DNA from 3 places in the Pseudomonas sp. Fl5BN2 genome. Region 2 is predicted to be linked to each of the others. Evidence: riboswitches for the same ligand, from Rfam matches in the RefSeq annotation. Region 2 holds a riboswitch; each other region holds the start of a gene.
What was found. Region 2 has a riboswitch for cobalamin ahead of GV819_RS31075 (TonB-dependent receptor plug domain-containing protein). Riboswitches for the same ligand answer to the same signal wherever they lie in the genome.
Positions count from the first base shown of each region.

Region 1: it holds a riboswitch for cobalamin, as region 2 does, so the genes downstream of both, cobW (cobalamin biosynthesis protein CobW) here and GV819_RS31075 (TonB-dependent receptor plug domain-containing protein) in region 2, are expected to answer to the same signal.
Region 3: it holds a riboswitch for cobalamin, as region 2 does, so the genes downstream of both, cobO (cob(I)yrinic acid a,c-diamide adenosyltransferase) here and GV819_RS31075 (TonB-dependent receptor plug domain-containing protein) in region 2, are expected to answer to the same signal.

Region 1 is NZ_JAAARL010000014.1:88,553-98,179, forward strand. It holds gene cobN (cobaltochelatase subunit CobN) at 1-1,476, opposite strand, end outside; gene cobW (cobalamin biosynthesis protein CobW) at 1,480-2,550, opposite strand; cobalamin riboswitch at 2,648-2,872, opposite strand; cobalamin riboswitch at 3,064-3,286, shown strand; gene GV819_RS20110 (CbtB domain-containing protein) at 3,384-3,575, shown strand; gene GV819_RS20115 (CbtA family protein) at 3,587-4,288, shown strand; gene GV819_RS20120 (cobalamin biosynthesis protein) at 4,285-4,701, shown strand; gene cobM (precorrin-4 C(11)-methyltransferase) at 4,784-5,530, shown strand; gene nfuA (Fe-S biogenesis protein NfuA) at 5,815-6,399, opposite strand; gene GV819_RS20135 (fatty acid cis/trans isomerase) at 6,543-8,834, opposite strand; gene metH (methionine synthase) at 8,988-9,627, shown strand, end outside.
Region 2 is NZ_JAAARL010000036.1:10,710-20,336, reverse strand. It holds gene GV819_RS31100 (glutamine synthetase) at 1-462, shown strand, start outside; gene GV819_RS31095 (N-formylglutamate amidohydrolase) at 446-1,198, shown strand; gene GV819_RS31090 (APC family permease) at 1,382-2,731, shown strand; gene GV819_RS31085 (arginine N-succinyltransferase) at 2,903-3,919, shown strand; gene GV819_RS31080 (arginine N-succinyltransferase) at 3,981-5,099, shown strand; cobalamin riboswitch at 5,177-5,377, shown strand; gene GV819_RS31075 (TonB-dependent receptor plug domain-containing protein) at 5,407-7,455, shown strand; gene GV819_RS31070 ((2Fe-2S) ferredoxin domain-containing protein) at 7,467-8,219, shown strand; gene GV819_RS31065 (ABC transporter substrate-binding protein) at 8,212-9,129, shown strand; gene GV819_RS33410 (hypothetical protein) at 9,356-9,484, opposite strand.
Region 3 is NZ_JAAARL010000006.1:71,507-81,133, reverse strand. It holds gene GV819_RS10190 (DUF2066 domain-containing protein) at 1-67, shown strand, start outside; gene GV819_RS10185 (AI-2E family transporter) at 105-1,178, shown strand; gene hda (DnaA regulatory inactivator Hda) at 1,408-2,112, shown strand; gene GV819_RS10175 (C40 family peptidase) at 2,336-2,956, shown strand; gene GV819_RS10170 (C40 family peptidase) at 3,121-3,654, shown strand; gene GV819_RS10165 (O-methyltransferase) at 3,677-4,339, shown strand; gene GV819_RS10160 (PQQ-dependent sugar dehydrogenase) at 4,342-5,661, opposite strand; gene GV819_RS10155 (hypothetical protein) at 5,732-6,313, opposite strand; cobalamin riboswitch at 6,485-6,720, shown strand; gene cobO (cob(I)yrinic acid a,c-diamide adenosyltransferase) at 6,801-7,412, shown strand; gene GV819_RS10145 (cobyrinate a,c-diamide synthase) at 7,423-8,775, shown strand; gene bluB (5,6-dimethylbenzimidazole synthase) at 8,768-9,418, shown strand; gene cbiB (adenosylcobinamide-phosphate synthase CbiB) at 9,415-9,627, shown strand, end outside.

The DNA of each region.
Region 1 (9,627 bases), on a different contig from region 2:
CATCCGTCCATTGCGGAACATCGGGTCCTGCTGCGGCGCGCCCCAGCGCTCCAGCACCGCCTGTCGGTTGGCCTCGGGCAGCGCCTGGAACATTGCCTGATAGGCGTCCAGTGCCAGGCTTTGCTGGCACGGGCGCTGATCGAGGCTGTCCAGGTCGTTGCTGACGCCACCGAGCAATTGCTGAATCAGCTCGGTGCCGCTGCCGGGCAGCTCGTCCGGCAGCGGGTAACCCTCGGCGTGCAGGGCCTTGAGGATATTCAGCGCGGCCGCTGGAGTATCCAGGCCGACGCCGTTGCCGATCCGCCCGTCCCGGGTCGGGTAGTTGGCCAAGATCAGGGCGATGCGCTTTTGCCCGTTGTCCAGGCGCCCCAGCTCGACCCAGCGACGGGCTAGTTGGGCGACGAAATCCATGCGCTCGGGCTGGCCCCGATAGCAGACCACATCCGACTGACTGCGCTCGCTGCGCCAGGCCAGGTCCTTGAAGCTGATGGGCCGGCTGATGATCCGTCCGTCCAGTTCCGGCAAGGCGATGTGCATGGCCAGGTCCCGCGGGCCCAGGCCCTGCTCGCTGTCACGCCAGCCCGGCTCGTTATCCTGAGCGCAGATGGCCTGGATCACCGGGATATTGCGCCGGAACGGCCGCAGGTGCGGGGCTTCGGGGCTGGACTGGGCAAAGCCGGTGGTGTTGAGGATCACCCCGGCAGCGGCTTGATCCAGCCACTCCTCGACCTGGCTCAGGCAGCCCGCTTCCTTGAGGCTGGCCACGGCCAGCGGCAAAGGGTTGAGTCCCGCCGCCTGCAAGCGCTGGCAGAACAGGTCGATGAAGCCGGTGTTGGCCGCTTGCAGGTGCGAGCGGTAGAACAGCACCGCCGCCACCGCGTGTCCGGGCTGCCAATCGGCTTGCCAGTCGTCCAGGGTGGCGTGGCTCTTGTGCGGGTGGTAGATCGCCGTGCGTGGCAGGCTTTGCGGCTCGCTCCAGGAGTAGTCGCGCCCCGGCAGGCCGCTGGCCAGGCAACGGTAGAAATTCAAGGCATTGTCGCGCCCGCCCTGGCGCAGGTAATGCCAGAGGCGGTCACGCTCAATGGCCGGCACCGTGCTCAGGTCGCTGAGTTCCGGGTCCGGGCGGTCGTCTCCCGGCACCAGGATCAGTTGCACCCCGCGCTGGGACAGCGCCACCAACCGCTCGACGCCGTAGCGCCAATAGGCGATGCCGCCATGCAGGGAAATCAGGATGATCTTGGCGTGCTGCAGCACCTGCTCGACATACAGGTCCACCGAGGCGTGGTTCTGCACCTGCATCGGGTTGGCCAGGCGGAAACTGGGGAAATCCTCGGGCAGCTGCTCGGCGGCGTCCGCCAGCAGCGCCAGACTGGAATCGCCACTGCAGAGGATCACCAGCTCGGCGGGGGTTTGGCCAAGGTCGGCAATGTTGTCATCCGAGACGAATCCGCCGGGCTGGGTCCTGAGCAGGTGCATGGCTTAGACGCTAAGGGCAGCGCGCAGTTGCGCTTCCAGCTGGACGGCATCCAGTTCCTGGCCGATCAGCACCAGGCGCGTGGTCCGGGCTTCGTCGGCACCCCACTTGCGATCGAAGTGCTTGTCGAAACGCGTGCCCACACCCTGGATCAGCAAGCGCATCGGCTTGTTGGGGATCGCGGCAAAACCTTTGACCCGGAGGATGCCGTGCTTGACCACCAGCTGGGTCAGGGCATCCAGCAGCAGGCTTTCGTCGGCCTGGGGCAGCTCGATGGAGATCGAGTCGAAGGCATCGTGATCGTGGTCGTCATGATCGTCGTCGCCATCATGGTGGTGATCGTGGTGGCTGTGGCGGCTGTCGATGTGCTCCTCGGAGCCAACACCCAGGCCCAACAACACATCCAGTGGCAGGCGGCCGCTGCTGGCTTCGATGACCTTGACCGCCGGCGGCAGCTCTTCAGCGACTTCCAGGCGCACCCGGGCCAGGTCTTCAGGATTGATCAGGTCGGTCTTGTTGAGGATCACCAGGTCGGCGCTGGACAGTTGGTCGGCGAACAGCTCATGCAGCGGCGACTCGTGGTCCAGGTTCGGGTCCAGCTTGCGCTGGGCATCCACTTGATCGGGGAAGGCGGCGAAGGTGCCAGCGGCCACGGCCGGGCTGTCGACCACGGTGATCACCGCGTCCACGGTGCAGGCACTGCGGATTTCCGGCCACTGGAAGGCTTGTACCAGGGGCTTGGGCAGGGCCAGGCCGGAGGTTTCGATGAGGATGTGGTCCAGATCGCCACGGCGCGCCACCAGTTCACGCATGACCGGGAAGAATTCTTCCTGCACGGTGCAGCACAGGCAACCGTTGGCCAGTTCGTAGACTCGGCCGCTGGCCTCTTCCTCGGTGCAACCGATGGCACACTGCTTGAGGATCTCGCCGTCGATGCCCAGCTCGCCGAACTCGTTGACGATCACCGCAATGCGCCGACCCTGGGCGTTGTCCAGCATGTGCCGCAGCAAGGTGGTCTTACCCGAACCAAGGAAGCCGGTGACGATGGTGACAGGAAGTTTGGCCAGTGTTTTCATCGGATGCCCCTTGGCAAAGGTGGCGGGCATACGGGACGAGGACCGCAGCATCGGGCGCGCGGAGAATTCGCCACCGGATCACCCCGCCCGGTTGTAGTGAGAATCTTGGGTCGAGGCAGGTCTCCTGGCTGAGGGTCTGCCGGTGCCAGTCCTTGGACTGGCGACCGACGCTTGCTGCGCCTTCCCGCAAGCGTCCAGAACGCCCATGCAGTGGCCTTGCAGCAATCAAACCCTTCACAGTTGCGGGGGCAGCCGCGGCATCGACCGCGTTCCCTTCTTAGCTTCGACCGCTGGCCGAAGAACCTCGAACGCGCAAGGCTACGCAGAGCGCGGGGGGCGGTCAATCGACAATGCACAGGCAAATACCCGCGGCCCTTGTGGGCCGGGGCATGGCAGGAGCCGACTGGCTGGCGTCGACAATCTCCCGGCGCCTTTGGCTGGCCAGCCAGTGTCTGCACCCGCGGCACAACTGAGAAAGACTGGCAATTGACGACGCTCCCCCGCCCATGATCTCCTACACAACTTGTTACGGGTGCCCTTTACAGGGTGAAACGGGAAACCGGTGAATCACGTGCTTTACTCCAAAGTCGTGACCAGTCCGGTGCTGCCCCCGCAACGGTAAGCGAGCGAAGTGTCAGATCCACTGTGCCCTGGGCATGGGAAGGCGACACTTGCAGGCAAGGCCCAGGCCCTGCCCCTCGCCAGCCCGGAGACCGGCCCGCGACACACAAATAACAAACCCGCGGTGGGCGGGCGCTGTTGCAAACCCTGCGTGGCTGTCACGCGGGGTTTTGCTGCGCAACTCCCCCGCTGACACTCCAAAGGGAAGCGCCATGTCGATCATCAGCAGCACCAGCAGCCATTCCGCCAGCAGCACCGCCACTCTGAGCCAGCGCCTGGTGGCCGCCATCGGGGCCTCGATTCTCGGTGCCTGCCTGGTGTATTTCGCCGGTTTCTCGCATATCGAAGCGGTGCACAACGCCGCTCACGATACCCGTCACAGCGCTGCTTTCCCTTGCCACTGAGACCTGCCGAAATGATCAAGCGTATTGCGCAAACCGCAGGTTTCACCGGGCTCCTGGCCGCCCTGCTGCTGACCCTGCTGCAAAGCTTCTGGGTCGCCCCGTTGATCCTGCAGGCGGAAACCTTTGAGAAGGCCCCAGCCGCCGAAGTCCATGAACACGCCGAAGGCGCCATGGCCGGCCACACCCACGATGCCCAAGCCTGGGAGCCGGAAGATGGCTGGCAGCGCGTGCTGTCCACCACCGGTGGCAACCTGGTGGTGGCCGTCGGCTTCGCCCTGATGCTCGCCGGCCTCTACACCCTGCGTGCGCCCAACCGCACATCCCAGGGGCTGCTCTGGGGCCTGGCCGGCTACGCGACCTTCTGCCTGGCGCCAACCCTGGGCCTGCCACCGGAGTTGCCAGGGACCGCCGCCGCCGATCTGGTGCAGCGCCAGGTCTGGTGGGTCGGCACTGCCGCGTCCACCGCCGCCGGTATCGCGCTGATCGTGTTTGCCCAGAACTGGCTGCTGAAGCTGTTGGGCGCGGCCATCATCGCCGTGCCTCACGTGATCGGTGCGCCCCAGCCTGAAGTGCACTCGATGCTCGCGCCAGAAGCCCTGGAGGCGCAGTTCAAGATCGCCTCGCAATTGACCAACGCCGCGTTCTGGCTGGCCCTGGGCCTGATCAGCGCCTGGTTGTTCCGGCGCAAGAACACGGATCAATACTCGGCATGATCGAGATGCGCGCAGCGCCGACCCTGCTGGTGGTCGGCCTGGGTTGCCAGAAAGGCTGCCCGGCGACCACGCTGCGCGCGCTGCTCGATCAGGTACTGCAGGCCCATCGCATCGACTCGCAGCAAGTCCTCGCCCTGGCCAGCATCGACCTGAAACAGGCCGAGCCCGGCCTGCTGGAACTGGCCGCACAGTTGGAACTGCCGCTGACCTGCTTCAGCAGCACGCAACTGGCACCTTATGCCCTGCGCCTGAGCCATCGTTCGCAGATCGCCTTCGAGCGTACCGGCTGCTACGGCGTTGCCGAAAGCGCAGCCCTGGCCCTGGCCGAACAACTGCATCCAGGCACGGCCAAACTGTTGATCCCCCGACAAAAATACGCCCAGGCCACCCTGGCATTGGCCGCTTGCCAGTAAAATCCCCGATAATCCCCGCCCTTGATCATGAGCAATCTTCATCTGAAGCCGTGCTCCCGCCCTTTTTTCACAGGACACAGCCATGACTGTCTATTTCATCGGTGCCGGTCCCGGCGATCCGGAACTGATCACCGTCAAGGGCCAGCGTCTGATCCATCGCTGCCCGGTGATCATCTATGCCGGCTCCCTGGTGCCCGAGGCGGTACTCGAAGGCCACTGTGCGCAGCGACTGATCAACAGCGCCGAACTGCACCTTGAACAGATCATCGAAGCGATCAAGGAGGCTCACGCCCAAGGCCAGGATGTGGCCCGGGTGCACTCCGGCGACCCAAGCCTGTACGGCGCCATCGGCGAGCAGATCCGTTACCTGCGGGAGCTGGACATTCCCTTCGAAGTCATTCCCGGGGTCACCGCCACCGCCGCCTGCGCCGCACTGCTGGGGGCCGAGCTGACATTGCCGGACGTGTCTCAGAGCGTGATTCTCACCCGCTATGCCGACAAGACCGCGATGCCCGCCGGCGAAGAATTCGCCAGCCTCGCAGCCCATGGAGCGACCATGGCGATTCATCTTGGGGTCAACCATCTGCAGAAGATCGTTGCCGAACTGCTGCCCCACTACGGCGCCGACTGCCCGATTGCGGTGGTGCACCGCGCTACCTGGCCCGACCAGGATTGGGTGCTGGGCACCCTCGCGGACATTGTCGAGAGGGTCGCCGCCAAGGGCTTCCGGCGTACGGCACTGATTCTGGTGGGCCGGGTCTTGGCCACCGATGCATTTAGCGAATCCTCCCTGTACCGCGCCGGGCATGCGCACCTCTATCGCCCCTGAGCCCACCTGACCTCCCGTAGGAGCTGGCTTGCCAGCGAAGGCGATCTCGATATTGGCGTACGTCTCAGGGGCCCTTTCGCCGGCAAGCCGGCTCCTACAGGGTTGGATGCCTTCCCGGTAACGCCCTGCAGGAGCTGGCTTGCTAGCGAACGCGTTCTCACCGGCAGCACAAGGCTCAAGGGCCCTTTCGCCGGCAAGCCGGCTCCTAGGCCGATTTGTTGGGCACAGCAGGCATAAAAAAACGGCGCTCACGGGGCGCCGTTTTTTATCTCGCAGCGAACGCCTTAGTAGTAGGCGTTTTCTTTCTGCGTGTGGTCGGTGACGTCGCGGACGCCCTTGAGCTCGGGAATACGCTCGAGCAGGGTGCGCTCGATGCCTTCCTTCAAGGTCACATCCGCCTGGCCGCAGCCCTGGCAACCGCCACCGAACTGCAGAACGGCAATGCCGTCCTCGACGACGTCGATCAGGCTGACCTGGCCGCCGTGGCTGGCCAGCCCCGGGTTGATCTCGGTTTGCAGGTAGTAGTTGATGCGCTCGTTGACCGGGCTGTCGGCGTTGACCATCGGCACTTTGGCGTTGGGCGCCTTGATGGTCAGCTGGCCGCCCATGCGGTCGGTGGCGTAGTCGACCACCGCGTCATCGAGAAAACCCTCACTGAAGGCATCGATGTAGGCGGTGAAGCTTTTCAGACCCAGGGCCTTGTCTTCGGGTTTTTCTTCGCCCGGCTTGCAATAGGCGATGCAGGTCTCGGCGTACTGAGTCCCTGGCTGGGTGATAAAAACGCGGATGCCAATCCCCGGGGTGTTCTGCTTGGATAGCAGATCAGCCAGATAATCGTGGGCGGCGTCGGTAATGGTTATGGCGCTCATGGTGGTTCCTCGCAGACGTGGGCGCAGTTTACGCCAATCGACGCCGCTGACAAAGTCCTAGTATTTTTGTCGGGATAGACCTTGGTATAGAGCGTCCCCGGGCCCTGCCGAGGCGCGGGCCGAGGACGGATAACGGCTCTATATCAAAGGTTCTCGTAACGGTTCATGTCCATGACCCCGGCTTCCACCGGGTCGGTTTCCTGCAAGTAGCGGGTCTGGTCGTGGAAGTACTGCCAAAACTGCGGATGACTGCGACGGATGCCCCAGCGCTCGACGATTTTCTCGAAGCTCGCCGGATCCCTGGCCTCTTGCATGGCCTGGACAAAATCCGGCACTTGCTCGGCCGGCACATTGAACATGAAGTTCGGGTAGCTGCTGAGGATGCCCGGGAAGATGGTCAGGGTGTCCAGGCCCGGCTGGTAACGCAGTGACTCGCCAAGCAGGAAGGCCACGTTACTGTGGGCGCGATTGCGCAGCATGCTGTAGAACTCGCGCTTGCCGCTCGCGGCCTGGACCCGCAGCACGGTCGCTTCCGGTAACTGCTCGATGACCTTGAGCCCCGCCGCCGGGCGCGAGGTCAGGCGGCTCAGGGCCTGTTCGGCATCCTGCAGCGCCGGGTCGATATTGGGCCGCGAGCAGTAGGCACCGGTACAGCGGTTGATCGGATCCGGCTTGGCGTTGAGGTCGCCATAGCGGGCCAGCAACTGATTGGCAAAGTCCCTCTTCGGGTCCTTGAGGTCGAGTTTCAGGGCGCTGCGCTTGTCGTCGTCGATGGACTCGTAATCCAGCCACATCTTGAACTTGCCGCTGTTCTGGTACCAATCGTCGAGGAAGTCTTCGCGGGTACCGGCCGGCATCAGGCGCAGGAAGTTCTGCTCCGCGCCGTTGCGGATCAGGTCGAAATACAAACGGGTCTGGGCCTGGTGGGAAACGTTGCCGAACACGTCGAAGTTCACCGCCAACTGATAGTAGGTGCGCTCCAGCAACGGGTAGTCGAACAGCCACATCGTCTGCGGCACTTCGCCGATCAGGCCCTTGGTCACCGAGGCGCTGTCGAAGTGGCGGAAGATACTCAGCAATGCGTTGTCGTTGCCGGCCCACAGGGACGACCAGCTGGGTGCCGGAGAGTCGGCATAGAAGTCGCGGCGCAGGGCCTCGTACTCATTGCGCTTGTCACGATAGGACAGCCACAGGCTGAGCACACTGCCGACATCATCGTTTTGCCCGGGCATCGCCAGCAACGGCGTGGCCTGGCCGCGATACGCCGGGTCGGTGATGTACAGGTCGTGCTCCGGCGCCTGGAACAGTGCCCAGAAGTTGTCACGAATCACATCGGTAGCGATCTGCCCGCGGCACACCGGGCCACGGATAAAGGTGCGCACGAAATACTCGGCGTTATCCAGCATGAACTGGTAGCGGGCCTTGGCCGGAATCGCCTCGAACGTCTCGAACGGGTTGGCCCGGCGCGCCGGCCCGTAGCCCGGCAAGGCGTTGACCTGCCAGTCGCCGCTGTAGAACAGGGTCTTGACCCGGGCCATCTTCGCCGCGCTCAGCGCATAGGTGATGTGGGTCTTGTGCACGATCACCCCTTGCACCGGCCACAGGCGGTAATACACCTGGGTGCCCGGGTCATCGTTGGGGCGCCGGGTGTTGATCAGGTCAATCGGCTGGCCGCTGGGGGTACGCGAACGCACCCACTGGAAGAAGTGCCCCGGCTCGCCGCCTTCAAAATAGATATGGGCGAGGAACAAATGCTCGAAGAGCCAGCGCGCCACCAGGCTTTCCCGGGCACCGGGAGCGTTGAGCAGGTTTTCCCACTGGGCCACTTGCAGGCTTTCCCGGGCACTGGGGGCCAGGGCCTGTTCGTCGATCGGCGCCCCCGAGGCCAACCAGCGTTGCAGGGTCTGGTACTGCTGGTCGGTAAGACCGGTCACGGCCAGGGGCATGCCTTCTTTCGGATGGGCGCTGGCGTAGCCATCGAATTCCGCCGGTTGTGCGCACATGTTCTCCCGGCTCAGGCCCAGGGCGATCTCACTCGGCAGCTTGGCGTTGGGCTGCAGCGGCGTGCGGTGCCCCAACTCGAGCATCCGCGCCATCAGCGCAGCCTGGCTACCCTGGGCATCGAGTACCGAATAGAAGTCCTTGTGCTGCCAGGCAGCCTTGCCGAAGGCGTCGTAGAACAACCGGGTCGGCGCCTGGGCTTTGCTGCGCTCGCCGTCGTAGACCGGGATCTTCGAAGCGCCGCGACCGGCACCCTCGCCGCTGCCCAGGTTGAGCTGACAGGCGGAGTCGTAGCAGGCATGACAGGCCACGCATTTCTCGGTGAAAATCGGCTGGATATCGCGGGTGTAGGAAATAGCCGGCGCCGGACCTTGGGCCATGCACAGTGAACTCAATAGCAGCAGCACGCTGCTGACGACAAAACGATACGGCATGTCCCTGTCCCGAAAGTAAAAAACGCCGCGATTCTACCGGTCTCGCCCGCCGACCAACATGAGCGATATTCATGCAAAACCCCCGCATGCTACAAAAGCATGCAGGTTTGCTATGATCCACGCCCTTCGTAATGGCCCTACCAGGTAGTTCTCATGTCTGACCGCAGTGCTCGCCTCAACGCTCTCCAGCAAGCCCTCAAAGAGCGCATTCTGATTCTTGATGGCGGCATGGGCACCATGATCCAGAGCTACAAGCTCGAAGAACAGGACTACCGTGGCAAGCGTTTCGCCGATTGGCCCAGCGACGTCAAGGGCAACAACGACCTGTTGGTGATCACCCGTCCGGACGTGATCGGTGGCATCGAAAAAGCCTATCTGGATGCCGGCGCCGATATCCTGGAAACCAACACCTTCAACGCCACGCGCATTTCCATGGCCGATTACGGCATGGAAGAACTGGCCTACGAATTAAACGTAGAGGGCGCACGACTGGCGCGCAAGGTGGCCGACGCCAAGACCCTGGAGAACCCGGACAAGCCACGTTTCGTCGCCGGTGTACTGGGCCCGACCAGCCGTACCTGCTCGCTGTCGCCGGACGTCAACAACCCTGGCTATCGCAACGTCACCTTTGATCAACTGGTGGAAAACTACACCGAGGCCACCAAGGGCCTGATCGAGGGCGGCGCCGACCTGATCCTGATCGAAACCATCTTCGACACCCTCAACGCCAAGGCGGCGATCTTTGCCGTGCAGGGCGTGTTCGAGGAACTGGGCGTCGAGCTGCCGATCATGA
Region 2 (9,627 bases):
CTGCAGCCCCATCACTGGAGCGCCTCCTATGCCTGCCTGGGCCTGCGCAACCGCGAAGCCTCGCTGCGCATCTGCCCGACCGTGGCCATCGGCGGCAAACCCGTGGCGCCGCAATACAACCTGGAATTTCGCGCCCTGGACGCCACCGCTTCGCCGCACTTGGCGATGGCCGTGGTGCTGATCGCCGGGCGCCTGGGCATCGAGCAACAGCTGGCCCTCAATGCGGTGACCGACAAGGTCCCCGATGAGCTCAGCGTCGAACAGCGCCTGGCCAGCGGCATCGTGCCGCTGCCGGGCACCCTGCCCCAGGCCCTGGAATGCCTGCGGGGCAACCACGAGTTGCTGCAGCACCTGCCGCAGGAGCTGCTGAACACTTATTTCGCCGTCAAACAAAAGGAAGTGTCCCTGACCGAGCACCTGACCGCTGCCCAACTGTGTGAGCACTATGGACATCTGTATTAAATCCGCTGAGCTGGGGCTCTACACCGAGCCGGCCTATCGCCTGATCCGGGAAGACTCCGAGCATCCGCTGATTCTGGTGTGCGAACACGCCAGCCCTTATATTCCACCAGCCCTGCACGACTTGGGCCTGGACCCGGTGGCGGCCCGCGAGCACATTGCCTGGGACCCGGGCGCCCTGGAACTGGCCCAAAGCCTGTCCCGGGCCCTGGGCGCGACCCTGATCGCGGCCAATTATTCGCGTTTGCTGATCGACCTGAACCGGCCGCGGCATGCCCCCGACAGCATCCCGCTGCAGAGCGAGATCTATCAGGTGCCGGGCAACCAGCACCTCGATGAGGCGACCCGCGAGTACCGCCGCCAGCAGTTGTTCCAACCGTTTCACCAGCGTCTGCAACAGATCATCGACCAGCGCCTGGCGGCGGGCCGTGAAGTGCGGGTGGTGGGGATTCACAGTTTCACCCCGGTCTACTACGGCCAGCCGCGCCCGCTGGAAATCGGCGTGCTGTTCGGCGCCGCCCGGGACTATGCACAACGGGTGCTGCAAGGCTTGCAGGTGCTGCCGCTGAAAGTGGCGGGCAACCAGCCCTACGAGATCGACCCGTTGAGCGACATGACCGTGCCGGTGCACGGTGATGCCCGGGGGCTGGACTCGGTACTGATCGAGGTGCGCAACGATCTGCTGCGCAGCCCTGAGGCCGTGCAGCGCTGGAGCGATTGCCTGGCACCACTGCTGTAACGCATTTGCCGGAAGATCGGCCGCGACAAACGCTGTTTGCAGGACCGGTACAACAATTAGAAAAACCGCTGTGGTGTGTCTTTAACCCTGCCAGGTTCGAACACAGGCCCGCGTTCGAGGTGTCACTGACGACCCTCGCCGCAGGTTTCGCCCACTGACATTGGCTACAAGGAGAACTGCTTCATGGAGATTGAAGAATTCGGCTACAAACAGGAACTCAAGCGCGGGCTGAGCCTGCGCGACCTGGTGGTCTACGGGATGATTTTCATGATTCCCATCGCCCCGTTCGGGGTCTACGGCTACGTCAACCAGGAGGCCCCGGGCATGGTGCCCCTGGCCTACATCATCGGCATGGTGGCGATGCTCTTCACCGCCCTGAGCTACGGCGCCATGGCCCGCGCCTTTCCCATCGCCGGCTCGGTCTACTCCTATGCCCAGCGTGGCCTCAACCCCCATGTCGGTTTCCTCGCCGGCTGGCTGATGCTCCTGGACTACCTGCTGATCCCGCCGCTGCTCTACGTCTACGCCGCCATGGCGTTGAATCACCTGTACCCAGAAGTGCCCAAGGTCGGCTTCATCCTGGCCTTCCTGGTCAGCGCGACCCTGGTCAACCTGCGGGGTATCACCTTCACCGCACGCATGAACATCCTGTTCCTGCTGGCGCAACTGGTGGTCCTGGGGATCTTCCTGTTCTACGCCTGGAACGCCCTGCACGGCGGCACCGGCAACGGCCAGTTGACCCTGGCGCCGTTGTACAGCCCGGAGAACTTCCACTTCGGCATGCTGATGCAGGGCGTCTCGATCGCCGTGCTGTCGTTCCTCGGCTTCGACGCCATCTCGACCCTGGCCGAAGAGGTCAAGGGCGACCCGGGCCGCAGCGTCGGGCGCGCCGCCTTGATCACCCTGCTGGTGATGGGCGCGATCTTCGTGGTGCAGACCTGGATCGCCACTGACCTGGCCGCCGGCATGGGCTTCAAGTCCGCCGACACCGCGTTCTACGAGATCGCCGAACTGGCGGCCGGCAGCTGGCTGGCGACCCTTACCGGGGTGGCCACGGCACTGGCCTGGGGCGTGGCGGTGGCGATCACCTCGCAGGCCGCAGTGTCGCGCCTGCTGTTCGGCATGGCCCGCGACGGCAAGCTGCCCAAGGTGCTGGCCAAGGTCCACCCGAAACACAACACCCCGCACATCAGCATCTACCTGGTGGCAGTGCTGTCGCTGCTGATCTGCTACCTGTTCATCAACTCGGTGGACACCCTGACCTCGCTGGTGAACTTCGGCGCCCTGAGCGGCTTCATGCTGCTGCACATCACGGTGATCAATTTCTACTGGCGCCGGCAGAAGTCCGGCCAGGTGATCCGTCACATGATCTGCCCGCTGATCGGTTTCGTGATTGTCTGCGCCATCATGTACAACATGGGGGTCGATGCGCAGAAACTCGGCGCCATCTGGATCGCCGCCGGCCTGGTCTACCTGTTCCTGCTGAACAAGCTGGGCAGCGGTGCCGCCCTGGCCGACCCGCTCAAGCAATAGTTGCTCTGGCGTGGCGCCCCGAGGGCGCCGTGCACTCCCGAGAGCTGCCGTCAAACGCAGCCGGGGGCTGGCCACAGGATGCCGTGGCCGTGGCACTGCGTGGTAACCGACAGTGATGTCTGGCCGCTTCGTCCCCAAGGGGAAAGCGGCCCTTGATACAGGAGTACACCCATGCTGGCCTTGCGTCCCGTGGCGTTATCCGATCTACCCCAACTGCGGCGTCTGGCCCGCGAACGCCTGCTGGGCGTGACCTCGCTGGTGGATGACGAAACCTGCCTGCGCGAGAAGATCCTCGACTCCGAGGCTTCCTTCGCCAAGGCCGAGGCCAGCCAGGGCCCGGAAAACTACTTTTTCGTGCTCGAGGACCCGGACAGCGGCCAGTTGCACGGCTGCTCGGACATCCTCGCCACGGCGGGTTTTGCCATGCCGTTCTACAGCCTGCGCAACCGCCCATTCATCAGCAGCTCGCGGGAGCTGAACATCCAGCACGGGGTCCCGACCCTGTCGCTGTGTCATGACCTCAGCGAGCAGACCCTGTTACGCAGTTTCCACATCGACGCCGCGCTGTCGGGCACACCGCAGGCGCAACTGACCTCCCGCGCCCGGCTGCTGTTCATCGCCGCGCACCCCCAGCGTTTTGCCGACAGCTGCATCAGCGAGATCGTCGGCTACAGCAATGACGCCGGTGAATCGCCGTTCTGGGAAGCCGTGGGCCAGCACTTCTTCGACCTGCCCTACATCGAGGCCGAACGCCTATGCGCCTTGCAGGGCCGCAGTTTTCTGGCGCAACTGATGCCCCAGTACCCGCTGTACATCCCGATGCTGCCGTCGTCTGCCCAGGACTGCATCGGCCAGATCCACCCCGATGCCCGGGAAGCCTGCGAGATCCTTGTCGACGAGGGATTTGCGGCAACCCAGTATGTCGACCTGTTCGATGCCGGGCCGACCCTGCAGGCGCGCAATAACCAGCTACGCTCGATCATCCAGAGCCGGGTCGCCACCTGCTACCTGAGCCCGCAGAGCGGCCAGGGCCAACTCTGGCTGCTGAGCAATGAGCGACTGCAGGGATTTCGCGCCATCGTTGCCGCCCTCGACGAAGCCCCCGGCGACGTCGCCGGCCTGGACTCGGCGATGCTCAACGCCCTGCAACTGCAACCGGGCGACCTGCTGCGGGGTGTCGCGTTATGAACCGGCGGCCGCATTCCCCTGCGTGCCTTGATGGTCCGCAACCATGGCATGGAGGCCACCAATGATCGTCCGTCCGATCCGCGTCACCGATCTGCCGGCGGTGCTGGCCCTGCTGGAAGGCAGCTGTCGTGACCTGAACAACCTCTCGACCGACCCCGAGCGCCTGGCGCACCGGGTCCGCTGGGCGCAACGAACCTTTGCCGGCCAGGTAGAACGAGCCGATGCCGACTACCTGTTCGTGCTGGAGGACGACGACCAGCAGGTGATCGGGGTCTGCGGCCTGAGCGGCGCCATCGGCCTGCGCGAGCCCTGCTACAACTACCGACTGGGCCTGACCTGTGGCAGTGCCCCGGGGCTGGGCGCCGACCGGCAGGTACCGACCCTGTTCCTGTGCAACGAGATGACCGGGCAATCCCTGCTCTGTTCGCTGTTCCTGCGCCGTGACCATCGCCAGGGCTATACCGGCCGCCTGCTGTCCACCGCACGCCTGCTGTTCGTCGCCGAACACCCAGCACGGTTCGGCGACAAACTGGTGGCCGAGCTGCGCGGCCAGCTCGACAGCCAGGGTCACTCACCCTTCTGGGACAGCCTGGGCCGGCATTTTTTCAAGATGGATTTCCACCAGGCCAACCGCCTCTCCAGCCACGGCGGCAAAGCCTTCATCGGCGAGCTGATGCCGCGCCAGCCGCTGTACACCTGCCTGCTGACCGCCGAGGCCCAGGCGGCCATCGGCCAGGCTCACGCGAGCACCGAGCAGGCGGTGAATATCCTCCGTGACGAAGGTTTCAATCATCAGGGCTGCATCGATATTTTCGACGGTGGCCCGCTGATCGAGGCCGAGGTGGCGAAGATCCGCAGCGTGCGCGAAAGCCAGACCCTGCCACTGATGGTGGGCACCCCGGATGAGCAGGCTCCGGTGTGGCTGATACACAACCGGCGCCTGGAAAACTGCCGTATCACCGCCGCCCCCGGGCGCGTGGTGGCCGGCAGCCTGCTGGTGGACCGGCTGGCCGCCAAGCGCCTGCAATTGCAACCGGGCGACTCGGTGCGCGCAGTACCGCTGCTGGCCTGCCCCTCGCGCGCCCTGGCGCAGTCACAGATCCACCTGCCCTCCAGCGCCAGCGACTGGCGCGCCACCCGCACCGCCCTGCCAGAAATGCTTCTGAGCGCCAAGCCCTGACCCGGTCGCCAGCAGCCCTGCATCCCGGTAACGCCTGAAAGCGCCCGCACCGTTGACGAACGCCAGGACGAATGTTCATATGCCGCTCAGTTTCAGGTGCCTCATGCCGCCGTGCATGAGGTGAAACGGGAAACCGGTGCGCCCTTCCAGGGCTAGTCCGGTGCTGCCCCCGCAACGGTAAACGAGTGCTGCATTCAACAGCCACTGTACTCAGGTATGGGAAGGCGAATGCCGCGAGCCTCGTGAGCCCGGAGACCGGCCTGAAGCTTGTGTTTGGCAATCCTGCGGTGGGCGGGCATGGGCCGGTATGGCCGCGTGCGCGTGCCCGCTACCTTCTCCTGCGTGCTTCCCGAAGACACTTTCGAGAAGACCAACAATGACAACAACACCCCAACCTTTCCTTGCATGCGACTGGCGTGCGCCTCGCCGCTCCTTGAGCGGTGCCCTGCTCGGCTGCCTGTTCAGCCCCCTGCTGCTGGCCGATGACGGGTCCCTGAAGCTCGACCAACAATGGATTTCCGCCCCTTCGGTGGAGTCCACCACGGTCGCCGAAATGGCGAAATTCGGCAGCAAGGTCGAGATCATCGACCGCCAGCAGATCGAGCGCGCCGGCCCCAGCAGCGACATCACCCGGGTCCTGCAGATGTACGTACCCGGCCTTTACGTCGCACCGAAAAACGGCCCCTTCGACTACGGCACCTATTCCCTGCTCGGCGGGCGCAACGACGACACGCTGATCCTGCTGGACGGCGTGCGCCTGAACAACCGCCTGTACGGCGGCCTGTACCTGGACACCCTGCCAGCCAACGCGATTGAACGCATCGAGGTGCTCAAGGGCGGCCAGAGCCTGCTGTTCGGCACCCAGGCCGTGTCCGGGGTGATCAACATCGTCACCCGCAGCCCGCAGACCCGCGAAGCCTCGGGCGAGGTCAACCTGGGCCTGGACAGCTTCATGGGCAAGAGCGGCGATGCCCGGGTGGAACGGATCGTCAGCAACGGTTTCGGCGACCTCGGGCTGCTGGCCTACGTCAGCCACAACGTTTCCGACGGCTACCAGCCGTTTCGCAACAGCGCCTACAGCCCCAGCACCCGCGACAAGAAACGCGCCTATGAAGTGAGCACCTTCGGCGCCAAGGCGATCCAGGGGTTTGCCGACGACTCGCGGCTGGAACTGTTCTACCAATACAGCGACGCCAACCTGGATTTCGCCCGGCCGCTGGACAACAAGAAGACCACCAACGACCGCATCCAGCAGATCGCCACGGCGACCTTCGAGCAACGCCTGGGCGAACGCTTCAGCTACTTCGTCAAGGGCCACGTCAACGACTGGGACACCCGCTATACGCGGATCAACAGCACCCCAGCCGGCGGCACCAAGGTCATCAATCACAACGACTACTGGGGCTTCACCGACTGGGGCCTGCAGGCCGAAGGCAAGGCCGAGCTGGACGGCGGCCACGTGCTGGTGTTCGGCAGCGACAACCAGTGGTTCAAGGGCCAGGACGATGTACTGAAGATCGACGACAACCAGGCCCAGGCCAATGCCCTCTACGCCCAACTGCGCCCGGTGATCGAGGCCCTGCCCGACTGGCACCCGAGCATCGGCGTGCGCCACGAGCAGATCAGCGGCGGTGAAAGCGCCACGGTCGGCATGCTCACCTCGCTGTATGACCTCAATGCCAACTGGCAACTGCGTGGCCAGTACGGCAGCGCCTTCAAGTTGCCCAACGCCGAGCAGCTGTTCGCCAACGAAGAGGACGAGAAAGGCAACCGCAACCTCAAGCCGGAAAAGAGCGTGAATGCCGAGCTGGGCCTGGACTACAAGGGCCGCCTGCTGGCCGGTGACTTCAACGCCAGCATCACCGCCTTCCAGCGCAAGATCGACGACCTGATCGCCCTGGATGACATCAACTGGGTCAATGGCGAGGGGCGGATCAGGGTCCGCGGTGTCGAAGTCGATGGCCGCTGGCAGTTCAGCCCGCAGTGGAACCTCTCGGCGGACATGACGCGCAACCTGGTGGAAGCACGCAATGGCGTGACCCTGAGCAATATCCCCGGCTTCTTCGCCCGCTCACGGCTGGGCTACGAGTCGGTGGATCGGATGTGGGGCGTTGGCGGGGCGATCCGCTACATCGGCCAGATCGACAGTTCGAAGAAGGTCGACTACGGCCACTACTCGGTGGTGGACGCCGATGCCTATCGCTACCTCGACGCAGCCCAGCAACATCGCCTGAGCCTGTTGGTAGAGAACCTGTTCGACCGCGACTACAGCACCAGTATCGCCAGCAATGCCCCTCGGGTGGACAACCTCGGACGGCCCTTCACCAGCGAAGTGCGCTACACCTACCGCTTCTGAGGCCGACTGACATGCGCGAGGATTATCAACGGGTGCTGTTCGTCGGCCCCGGCCTGCACGGCGGCGCCCTCGGCGAAGCCTTTGGCAAGGAGCTCAAGGCCCAGCGCGGCGATGACGCGAGCACCCGGGTGATCGACACCCTGGACGGTTTCGACAGCCTCTGGGCCGCCCTGGGCGAACCCTTGCCCATGGACGGCGCGGCGCTGCTGGTGGTGGACCTGGAGCCCAGCTCCGACAGCGCCTACCTGGACTGGCTACGCGATGAACTGGGGCACTTGGCCCGGGCTCACCCCCAGGCGCCGAAGCTCTGGATCACTGCTCAGGCCCTGGGCCGTCGTGGCCTGGACGCGGCCCTGGCCTGCGCCAGCATCGCTCAGCGCGAGCGGCACCTGCCCTGCGACAACGTCAATGCCGTGGCCAGTGACCCCGACTGGTCGCGGGTGCCGCCCCACGCCCGCCAGGTGTTTCTCTGCACCGGGCCACGCTGCGTACGGCGCGGCGCCCTGCCCCTGTGGAAGACCCTGCGCCGCGAACTGCTGCGCCTGGAGCGCATGGAAAAACCCGGTGGCGTGCTGCTGACCCGCACCGCCTGCCAGTTCCCCTGCAACCTGGGGCCGGTACTGACCGTGCACCCGGATGGCTGCTGGTACCGGGTCAGCAACGACAGCCAGGTGCTGCAACTGGTACAGGGGCACCTGGTGGAGGGCGAGCCGGTACGCGACCTGCTGATTTCCGGGCCTGCGGGAGGGTCGGCAGATGCTTAGGCTGATCCTCGGCGCCCTGCTCTGGCTGGCGGCATTGCCGGCCCTGGCGGACAGCTATGAGAACTGCGGCAAGACCTGGCGCCTGGAACACCCCGCGCAACGCATTGTCGCCCTCAACCAGCACAGTGCCGACCTGCTGCTGGCCCTGGGCGCCGGGCCGTCGATGATCGGCGTCGCCTATCTGGATGACGATGGCCTGGCCCAGGCGCAGGGGCACTACCACGGCGTGCCGGTGATCTCCCGGCAGTACCCTTCGGCGGAAGTGCTCTACAGCCTGAAACCCGACCTGGTGGTGGGCGGCTTCGCTTCGGCGTTTCCCGACAACTTCAGTTCCCGGGAGCGCCTGGGGGCCATCGGCATCGGCAGCTACCTGCTGGAGTCGGCCTGCGCCGGGCACGACGAGGATTACTTCGGGCAGATCCGCCGCGACCTGTTGACCCTCGGCCGGCTGTTGCACAAGGAACAGCAAGCGCGGCAGCTGATCGCCGGGATGGACGCTGACCTCGATGCCGCAGCGGCCTTGTACCGCGGGCGCGAAACGCCAGCGGTGTTCTACCTGGACAGTGAAGTCAACGGCCTGGCCAGCCAGGGCCAGCGCGGTTTTGTCGGCGTGCTGCTGCACGCCGCCGGGGCACGTAACAGCTTTGCTGCCATCGACCGCCCGCGCTTGGTTGTGGACAGCGAGACCCTGCTGGTCAATGACCCGGATGTGCTGCTCCTGGCTGACGCCCTGTGGTCGCCGGCATCGCGCAAGCGCCAGTTGTTGCACAGCGACCCGGTGCTCTCGCGGCTGCGGGCGGTGCAGCAGAAACGCCTGATCGACATCCCCTTCACGCAACTGGTGCCGGGTATCGCCAGTGGCCGTACTGCGCTGGAACTGGCGCGGCGCCTGCACCCGGGCGCCGATTGAGCGCTGCCGTGGCCGCAGGCTCGGGCGCGGATGCTTGATTCGTGCCTTGCGCTGGGCCTGGATGCCAGCGGCTGTACGGCGGCGACACCGATTTTGTGCCGCTAGGCATTGCCCATCCCGCGCTGCAGCGACCCGCTACACCGCTTCTAGAGTGCCGCGACGCTGTCGGCGAGCACATACAGGGCACCAGCCCCCCCGAATGATCCGCCAAGGACCAGCCAACCACTCACGCCCCGGCGCAGCGCCAGGACAGTCGTGTAGAGAGGTTGTAGTCGGTGTCGAACAGGCACCAGCCGTCCCGTGCCCGGGCCAGGTGCGGCATACCTTCGACGGTTTTAAGGGGCGCTTCGGTCATGGCATCTGGACAGTTGAGCGGTGCCGAAGCTTAAACACCCTGGCGTTTGGTTGAACCAGGCCCCTAAGGGTTCAGAGCATTCTGGTGTTCTTTTGGGATACGTCCCAACTCAACTGCTTTGCCGTGTTGCTAGTTTGTGCAGC
Region 3 (9,627 bases), on a different contig from region 2:
AGGTGCTGATGGGGCGGTGCCAGCGGTTGCGCCAGCTCCTGAAGCGCAACTGCGTTTTCGTTGGTAGCGGGTTGTTTCCTTCTATATAGAAGCTGGAGTGGTTTATGGCAGATACGCGTCGTTGGGTCTGGTTGGGCGGGGTAATCCTGGTCTGTGGGTTCGTCTACCTGCTGCACCCGATCCTCAGTCCGTTCCTGGTGGCGCTGTTGCTGGCCTACCTGTTCGATCCGCTGGTGGATCGGCTAGAGAAGTGGGGGATGTCCCGTACCTGGGGTGTGGTAGCGGTATTCGCGCTGTTCACCTTGATTGTCATGACGCTGCTGTTGGTGCTGGTACCGATGTTGGCCAAGCAGTTGGTACGGCTTTATGAGCTAGCGCCGCAGATGCTCGATTGGGTCCAGCACAGTGCCATGCCCTGGGTGCAGTCCAGGCTGGGGCTGGCAGACGGCTTCTGGAAGTTCGACAAGGTCAAGGCGGCAATCAGCGAGCATATGGGGCAGACCAGCGACATTGTTGGTGTGGTGCTGAGCCAGGCCACGGCTTCAGGGTTGGCGCTGATCGGTTGGCTGGCCAACCTGGTGCTGATCCCGGTGGTCAGCTTCTACTTGCTGCGGGACTGGGACTTGATGATGGCCAAGATCCGCAGCCTGCTGCCGCGCAACCGCGAGGAGCAGGTAGTGTCCTTGGCGGGTGAGTGTCATGAGGTGCTGGGGGCTTTTGTCCGCGGACAATTGCTGGTGATGCTGGCCCTTGGGGTGATCTATGCCGCGGGCCTGATGCTGGTGGGGCTCGAACTGGGTCTGTTGATTGGTTTGATTGCAGGACTGGCGGCGATCGTGCCGTACATGGGTTTTGTCATTGGCATCGGTGCGGCATTGATCGCTGGTCTGTTCCAGTTCGGCGGCGATCTGTACCCGATGATAGGTATCGTCGCAGTGTTCATGGTGGGGCAAGCGTTGGAAGGCATGGTGCTGACGCCATTGTTGGTCGGTGACCGTATTGGCTTGCACCCGGTGGCGGTGATTTTCGCGATTCTCGCTGGTGGCGAGTTGTTCGGTTTTACCGGGGTGTTGCTGGCCTTGCCCGTGGCTGCGGTGATCATGGTGCTGGTGCGTCACGTGCACGATCTGTACAAGGGCTCCGGCCTCTACAGTGGTGCTGAAGACCCTGATCTGTAAGGCGGGTAAAGAGCTGGTAAATGCTGGGCGTCCTTGGTGGGCGCTCAGTCATGAGCTTCTGTTGATGGTCATCCGGTCTGTCAAAGAATCCCTTTCGAAGGCTTTCGGCTGATGCAAACCTTTGATTTTGCTTGTGGTCTGCTGCATTGTGCGCTCGGCGTCACGGGTATAAACTTTGCAAACTTTACACAGAGGCCACTAACGGTTCGTTTGGAACTGTTCAGTCAGCATGAAACCGATTCAGCTGCCCCTAGGTGTGCGTCTGCGTGATGACGCCACCTTCATCAACTACTACCCAGGCGCCAATGCCGCAGCACTCGGCTACGTCGAGCGCCTATGCGAAGCCGACGCCGGTTGGACCGAAAGCCTGATCTACCTCTGGGGTAAGGACGGTGTGGGGCGCACGCATTTGTTGCAGGCGGCCTGTTTGCGTTTTGAGCAGTTAGGTGAGCCTGCGGTATATCTGCCGCTGGCGGAGCTGCTGGATCGCGGTATCGAGATTCTCGACAACCTTGAACAGTATGAGTTGGTCTGTCTGGATGATTTGCAGGCGGTGGCCGGCAAGGCTGATTGGGAAGAGGCGCTGTTCCATCTATTCAACCGTCTGCGTGACAGTGGGCGCCGTCTGTTGATCGCGGCCTCGACCTCGCCCCGTGAGTTGCCGGTGAAGTTGGCGGACTTGAAATCCCGCCTGACTCTGGCGCTGATCTTCCAAATGCGTCCGCTTTCCGATGAAGATAAATTGCGTGCCTTGCAGTTGCGTGCATCCCGTCGCGGTCTGCACCTGACCGATGAGGTCGGGCATTTTATCCTGACCCGTGGTACCCGCAGCATGAGTGCCTTGTTCGAGCTTCTTGAGCGTCTTGACCAAGCCTCATTGCAAGCCCAGCGCAAGCTGACAATCCCGTTCCTGAAAGAGACCCTGGGCTGGTAAAACCGAGGCCTGCAGCGGTTTTTTCCTAGGGTTTTGGCATATTTCAGGCGTCAGAAAGCGCGCCTTTGGAAGGGTTTCCAGAGGCAGGCGGACTTAAAATGGGCTTAAAGCCTTAGATGTACGAAAGAAACTCATAAGTCACATTCTGATCGATTGAATTTGCAAATGAGGGCGATAGAAGGCATAGTCGCGGCTTCATTTATTTCAAGCCACGGTCGTGCCCATGCTAAATCGCTTCGCACCCCTCGTGCCTCTCGCACTCGTCACCCTGTTGTTTGGTTGCGCTTCTCACACTCCGGTGTCCCAGCAGCAACCCGCACAACAGACTCAAGTCTCCGCAAAGAACCAATCTTCCGCTGTTTATCAGGAAGAGCTGGCAACTGAAAAGGAACTGGCAGAGTTCTCTGACAGCAAGCCTTACCAGTTGCCAGTTCTGGCTGACAGCATCCTCGAGCGCGGCATGTCCCTGATCGGTACTCGCTACCGTTTCGGCGGTACCTCGGAAGCCGGCTTCGATTGCAGCGGTTTCATCGGCTATCTGTTTCGTGAAGAGGCGGGTATGAACCTGCCGCGTTCCACTCGCGAAATGATCAACGTAAAAGCTCCTCTGGTGGCGCGTAACAACCTCAAGCCGGGTGATCTGCTGTTCTTCAGCACCAACGGCCGCGGGCGCGTCAGTCACGCAGGCATCTACCTGGGTGATGATCAGTTCATCCACTCCAGCAGCCGACGCAGTGGCGGCGTGCGGGTTGATAGCCTTGGCGATAGCTACTGGAGCAAGACCTTCATCGAAGCCAAGCGTGCACTGGCCATGGCGCCGACCGTGGTTACTGCACGCAAATAAGCAGACTATTTGTAGGGCGAAGTTAAAGTCTTACTTGAAGTTTGGCGCGTAGGCGCTAGAATCCTGATCTATTGTTGAAACTAACCGCGTAAGCCTTGCTTACGCGGTTTTGTTTTCAGTATCACGGCAGAGAAAGCCGCATCCCGATCAGGATCGTTCAGCTTATGTCGACCTCAGCCCGTTTCGCGCTCATTGCCCTCGCCGCGCTGCTCAGCGCCTGTGCCAGCCGTACTCCGCCACCCGCGCCTGCGGTGCGTGCTCCGGTGTTCAATTCCTCGCAGTCTTTCTCCCCGGTTGCCGAAGACGTGCTGTTTCGTGCCTTGGGCCTGGTAGGCACGCCTTATCGCTGGGGTGGCAATACGCCGGATTCCGGATTCGATTGCAGTGGCCTGATCGGTTATGTCTACCGGGATGCGGCGGGCATTTCGCTGCCGCGTTCGACCCGTGAAATGATTGGCATGCAGGCTCAGGATGTCGGCAAGAATGCCTTGCAGACTGGCGACTTGATCTTCTTCGCTACCAATGGTGGTTCCCAGGTCAGTCATGCCGGGATCTATGTCGGTGAAGGGCGTTTCGTGCATGCGCCGGCCACGGGCGGTACGGTGAAGCTCGACAGCCTGTCCAAGGCCTATTGGCAGAAAGCCTACCTGAGCGCGAAGCGCGTGTTGCAGCCGGAACACCTGGCGCACAATCCATAACCCTTCGCTGGTCGAGGTGCTTGTGACCGCTCGGACGCTCAACCTCGACGATGCCCTGTACCAATACCTGCTGGATGTCTCCCTGCGCGAAACGCCCTTGTTGCGTCGCCTTCGCGATGAAACCCAGGCGTTGCCTACCGCCCGCTGGCAGGTGGCGCCCGAGCAAGGGCAGTTTCTCGCGCTGCTGGTGAGGCTGATCGGTGCTCGCCGGGTGCTGGAAGTCGGCACCTTCACCGGCTACAGCGCCTTGTGCATGGCTCAGGCGCTGCCTGAAGGCGGTTCGCTGATCTGCTGCGACATTCCTGGTGACTACAACCTCACTGCACGCCGTTATTGGCAGGAGGCGGGGCTCAGTGAGCGCATTGATCTGCGCCTGGCTCCGGCCCTGGAAACCCTTGCCAGTCTGGAGCGGGCGGGACAGCTGGAGTGTTTCGATCTGCTCTTCATCGACGCCGACAAGGCCAATTATCCCGCTTATCTGGAGGCTGCGTTGCGCTTGCTGCGGGTGGGAGGGCTTGCCGTGTTCGATAACACCCTATGGAGCGGGAGAGTGCTAGAGCTGGATTCTGCCAGTGACGACACTCGAGCCATCCAGGCGCTCAATCGCGCCTTGAAGGATGACCCGCGTATCGATCTGTCGCTGTTGCCTCTGGGCGACGGCTTGACTCTGTGTCGCAAGCGCTGAGCTTAGGGGGCCTTGGCGGCGGAGACTCGCCAGATCTTGTTGCCGACATCATCGGCGACCAATAACGCCCCTTGCTGATCAATCACGACTCCTACCGGGCGGCCCAGGGCTTTTTCATCGGCATTGAGAAAACCGCTGAGTACATCGACAGGTTGTCCCTGGGGTTTGCCCGCACTGAAGGGCACAAATATCACCTTGTAGCCGCTATGGGGGTTGCGGTTCCAGGAGCCGTGCTGGCCGATGAAGGCTCCCTCGGTGAAGGGGGCGGGAAGTTTGCTGCCTTCAGCGAAAGTCAGTCCCAGCGAAGCGGTATGGGGTCCTACGGCGTAGTCCGGTGCGATTGCCTTGGCTACCAGGTCGAGGTTCTGTGGTTTGACCCGTACATCCACGTGCTGCCCGTAGTAACTGAAGGGCCAGCCGTAGAAGGCGCCGTCCTTGACCGAGGTGATGTAGTCCGGCACCAGGTCGCTGCCGATCTCATCCCGCTCATTCACCGCGGTCCAGAGTGCTCCGCTGACAGGTTCCCAGGCCAGGCCGTTGGGGTTGCGCAGGCCGGTGGCGAACAGTCGATGCTCGCCGCTGGCACGATCCACTTCCCAGATCGCTGCCCGGCCTTGTTCTTTGTCCAGGCCGTTCTCGCCGACGTTGCTGTTGGAGCCCACGGTGACGTACAGCTTGCTCCCGTCCTTGCTGGCGATGACGTTTTTGGTCCAGTGGTGGTTGAGTGTGCCGCCGGGCAGGTCGAGCACCTTGGTGCCGGGGGCGCTGATCCGAGTGTCACCGTCCTGGTAGGGGAAGCGCAGCAGCTTGTCGGTATCGGCTACATACAAGTCATTGCCCACCAGGGTCATGCCAAAGGGTGAGTTGAGGTTTTCCAGGAGCACGGTACGGGTTTCTGCCACGCCGTCGTGATCCAGGTCCCGCAGCAGAGTGATGCGGTTGGCGCTGGGTGCGGCGGCGCCGGCGCGGCTCATCACCTTGCTGGCAATCCAGCCACGGATGCCCTGGCTGTCGTCCGGCTTGGGCGGTGCATTGGTTTCTGCCACCAGTACATCGCCGTTGGGCAATACGTAGAGCCAGCGCGGATGGTCGAGGTTCTCGGCGAAGGCATTGACTTGGGTGCCGGCCGCTGCCACGGGTTTTCCGTCTTGAGGCCAGCCAATGGCCGGGGCGATGTTGACGGTGGGGATCAGCGTCGGGTTGGGTTCCGGCAGTTTGGGGTTCGGTCCGGTACCGTCCGAGACCTGCAGGCTGGAGGTCTCACCGCAGGCGCTGAGGCCGGCGGCGATGGCGATAAGCAAGGTGTGTCGAAGTTTGAGCATGCTGATTTCCCTATGAGTGCATGGACATCGTAGTCATAGAGGAGCATAGCCAGTCGATGGTTCCACCTGGTCAGCGAGACTCCTTGAACAATACCGCGATCCCGGGATGGTAGTTGCCGGCTTCGTTGCGCAGCTTGCGATAGGCGTAAGGGAAGTACCAGGCTACCGCGCAGCAGTGTTCTTTTTGCAGTTCGTCGAGCATGTCCTGGAGCTCTTCGGGGGTGGCGCTGTGTTGGGCTTTTTGCGGAGCGACGAACAGGCAGCCAAGCTTCAGGTCGCTGGCGTAGCTGATCTTTTTCGCATCAAGGGCAGCGTCCAGCAAGGCCTGGGTCAAGTGCAGGCTGTTGACCCGCGGCCAGCGCTGGGTGGCCTGGATATAGGCGCGTTCGTCCTTGGTGGCCAGATACAGGTCGGTGCGAGCGTTGCGGGCGCCTTCTTCCTGCTGCTTTTTGCTGGGGCTGTGTTCCAGGCTGACCATCTCTGCCATCCAGGCGGCCGCGGAGAGCAGTCCAAGGTTGGCTCGCTCGTCGAACCAGTAGGGCGTTTCGTTATCGCCGCGAATCGTGTTGTAGCGGTCAATGCAGTCGAACCAGCGTTCCAGCATCGGGCGCAGGAATTCCAGTTTCGGGTTGCTGATGATCATGCCTTGCATCGGGGTCCGTCCTTATTGTTGTCTGGCAGGATAGTGGGGGGGTGATTTGTGGCCATTTGATATCACTGTGATCAGTGTGGCACAAGATTGGCGTCAGTTTGTTGATGCAGTGCAGTTTTCTGGTGGACTCGACGGCCGGCTTTAATTGACGCTCCACCCCCAACCCTCTAACCTTCGCGACTTGTTTCAGGTGCTCTGTGGCCGGTGGTCGACAGAGTGAAACAGGGAAGCCGGTCAGGGCCTGTTCCAGCGATGGAGCCGGCGACAAATCCGGCGCTGCCCCCGCAACGGTAGATGAGTCAAGACTGCGCCAGGTGCCACTGTGTCGGTGACGATATGGGAAGGTGCGCAGTCCGGCAGTGATGCCCCTCATGAGCCCGGAGACCGGCCTGATCCATCCAACGGCATCACGGTGGGCGATGCCAGGCTTATGCCGTCTATTTCTTTTCCTGCCCGCCGTTCCCCAGCCCCAACGGAGAGCTGCCCCATGAGTGATTCCCCTGATCGTGACGAGCGCCATCTGGCGCGCATGTTGCGAAAAAAAGCCGTGATCGACGAACGCATTGCCAACTCACCCAATGAGTGCGGCCTGTTGCTGGTGTTGACTGGCAATGGCAAAGGCAAGAGCAGTTCGGCCTTTGGCATGCTGGCGCGGTCCATGGGCCACGGCATGAATTGCGGTGTGGTGCAGTTCATCAAAGGCCGTAACAGCACTGGCGAAGAGCTGTTTTTCCGGCGTTTTCCGGACCAGGTACGCTTTCATGTGATGGGCGAGGGCTTTACCTGGGAAACCCAGGATCGTCAGCGCGACATCGCCGCGGCTGAGGCTGCCTGGGCGGTATCCAAGGAGCTGTTGAGCGACCCGAGCATCGGTCTGGTGGTACTCGATGAGTTGAACATCGCTCTCAAGCACGGCTACCTGGACTTGGATCAGGTGCTCAGTGACCTGCAGGCCCGTCCACCGATGCAGCACGTAGTGGTGACAGGGCGCGGGGCCAAGCCGGAGATGATCGAGCTGGCAGATACCGTTACTGAGATGGGCGTGGTCAAGCATGCTTTCCAGGCCGGTATCAAGGCACAGAAAGGTGTTGAGCTGTGAGTGTGAATTCATGACCGATGTTCGTCATTGCCCGGCGGTATTGATTGCCGCACCGGCTTCCGGCCAGGGCAAGACCACCGTGACCGCAGCGCTTGCCCGTCTTCACCGTAATCAGGGGCGCAAGGTCCGGGTATTCAAATGCGGTCCGGACTTTCTCGATCCGATGATTCTTGAGCGTGCCAGCGGTGCTCCGGTCTATCAGTTGGACATGTGGATGGTGGGCGAGCAGGAAAGTCGTCGGCTGCTCTGGGAAGCTGCAGGCGAAGCCGACCTGATCCTTATCGAAGGGGTCATGGGCTTGTTTGATGGCACGCCCTCCAGCGCCGATTTGGCGCGGCACTTTGGCGTGCCGGTGCTGGGGGTGATCGATGGCACTGCCATGGCCCAGACCTTTGGCGCCCTGGCCTTGGGCCTGGCGCGCTACCAGCCAGACCTGCCGTTCGCCGGGGTGCTGGCCAACCGCGTCGGTACCCTGCGTCATGCGCAGTTGCTTGAGGGCAGCCTTACCGAAGGTTTGCGTTGGTATGGCGCTTTGTCTCGGGAGACCGGTATCGAGCTGCCCAGTCGCCACCTGGGGCTGGTGCAAGCCAGCGAGCTGAACGACTTGGACCTGCGTCTGGATGCCGCTGCCCAAGCCCTGGCCAGTAGCTGTGAAGTGGCGTTGCCGCCGGCGGTGGATTTCGCCGCGCCAGCGCCAGTAGTGTGCGAGCCGCTGCTGGAAGGTGTGCGTATCGCCGTGGCGCGCGACGAGGCGTTTGCCTTTACCTACGGTGCGAGCCTGGACCTGTTGCGGGCAATGGGCGCGCAGTTGAGTTTCTTCTCGCCCATCCATGATCGAGAATTGCCCGAGGCAGACAGTCTGTACCTGCCCGGTGGTTACCCCGAATTGCACCATCAGGCGCTGGCGCAGAACACTTCGATGCTGGACGCCATTCGCGCCCACCATGGCGCCGGCAAGCCGTTGCTCGCCGAGTGCGGCGGCATGTTGTATCTGCTGGATTCCCTGACCGATGTCGAAGGCCGGCGTGCCGAACTGCTGGGGCTGCTGCCCGGTGAGGCGGTGATGCAGAAGCGTCTGGCGGCCCTGGCCCTGCAGGCGGTGGAGTTGCCGGAGGGCAGCTTGCGTGGCCACACCTATCACCATTCCCTGACCAGTACCGAGCTTGAGCCGATTGCCCGGGGTGTGAGCCCCAATGGCGGCCGGGGAGCGGAAGCGGTGTATCGCGATGGGCGGATGACGGCTTCTTATGTGCACTTCTATTTCCCGTCCAATCCGGCGGCGATGGCGGCTTTGTTTGTTCCGGATGGGATTGACGCTGTTGTCGGCACGTCGGTGGTTGTCGAGGGTGTGGCAGGTGAGTGAGAAGGGTTTTTCTGCGGCGGAGCGCGAGGCGGTCTATCGCGCCATCGCCGAGCGGCGCGACATGCGTCATTTTGCCGGTGGCAGCGTGGCGCCCGAGCTGTTGAGGCGTCTGCTGGAGGCGGCGCATCAGGCACCCAGTGTGGGGTTGATGCAGCCTTGGCGTTTTATCCGTATCAGCGATCGCCTGCTGCGGGGGCAGATCCAGCAACTGGTGGAAGAGGAGCGGGTGCGCACCGCCGAGGCGCTGGGCGAACGTTCCGACGAGTTCATGAAACTCAAGGTCGAAGGTATCAATGACTGTGCCGAGGTGCTGGTCGCGGCATTGATGGACGGACGCGAGCGGCATGTTTTTGGTCGTCGAACCTTGCCGGAAATGGACCTTGCCTCCCTGTCCTGTGCGATTCAGAACCTCTGGCTGGCGGCGCGTAGCGAAGGCCTGGGAATGGGCTGGGTGTCGCTGTTCGAGCCGCAGGCCCTGGCCGACCTGCTGGGGTTGCCGGCTGGCGCCAAGCCCTTGGCGGTGTTGTGCCTGGGGCCGGTTACCGAGTTTTACCCTGCACCAATGCTGGTGTTGGAGGGCTGGGCACAGCCGCGGCCATTAAGTGAGTTGTTGTATGAGAATTACTGGGGAGTGAGTCAATGAGTGTGGCGTTGCTGAGTGTCGCTGGGGTAGCGCTGGATGCGCTGCTGGGCGAACCCAAGCGCTGGCATCCGCTGGTGGCGTTCGGCCGTCTGGCGGATCGTATCGAGCAACGTTTCAATGCCGCCGGCCGTGGCTGGCGCAGCCATGGCGTCACCGCCTGGGTCCTTGCGGTGCTGCCCTTGACTCTGCTGGCAACCGCACTTTCCTGG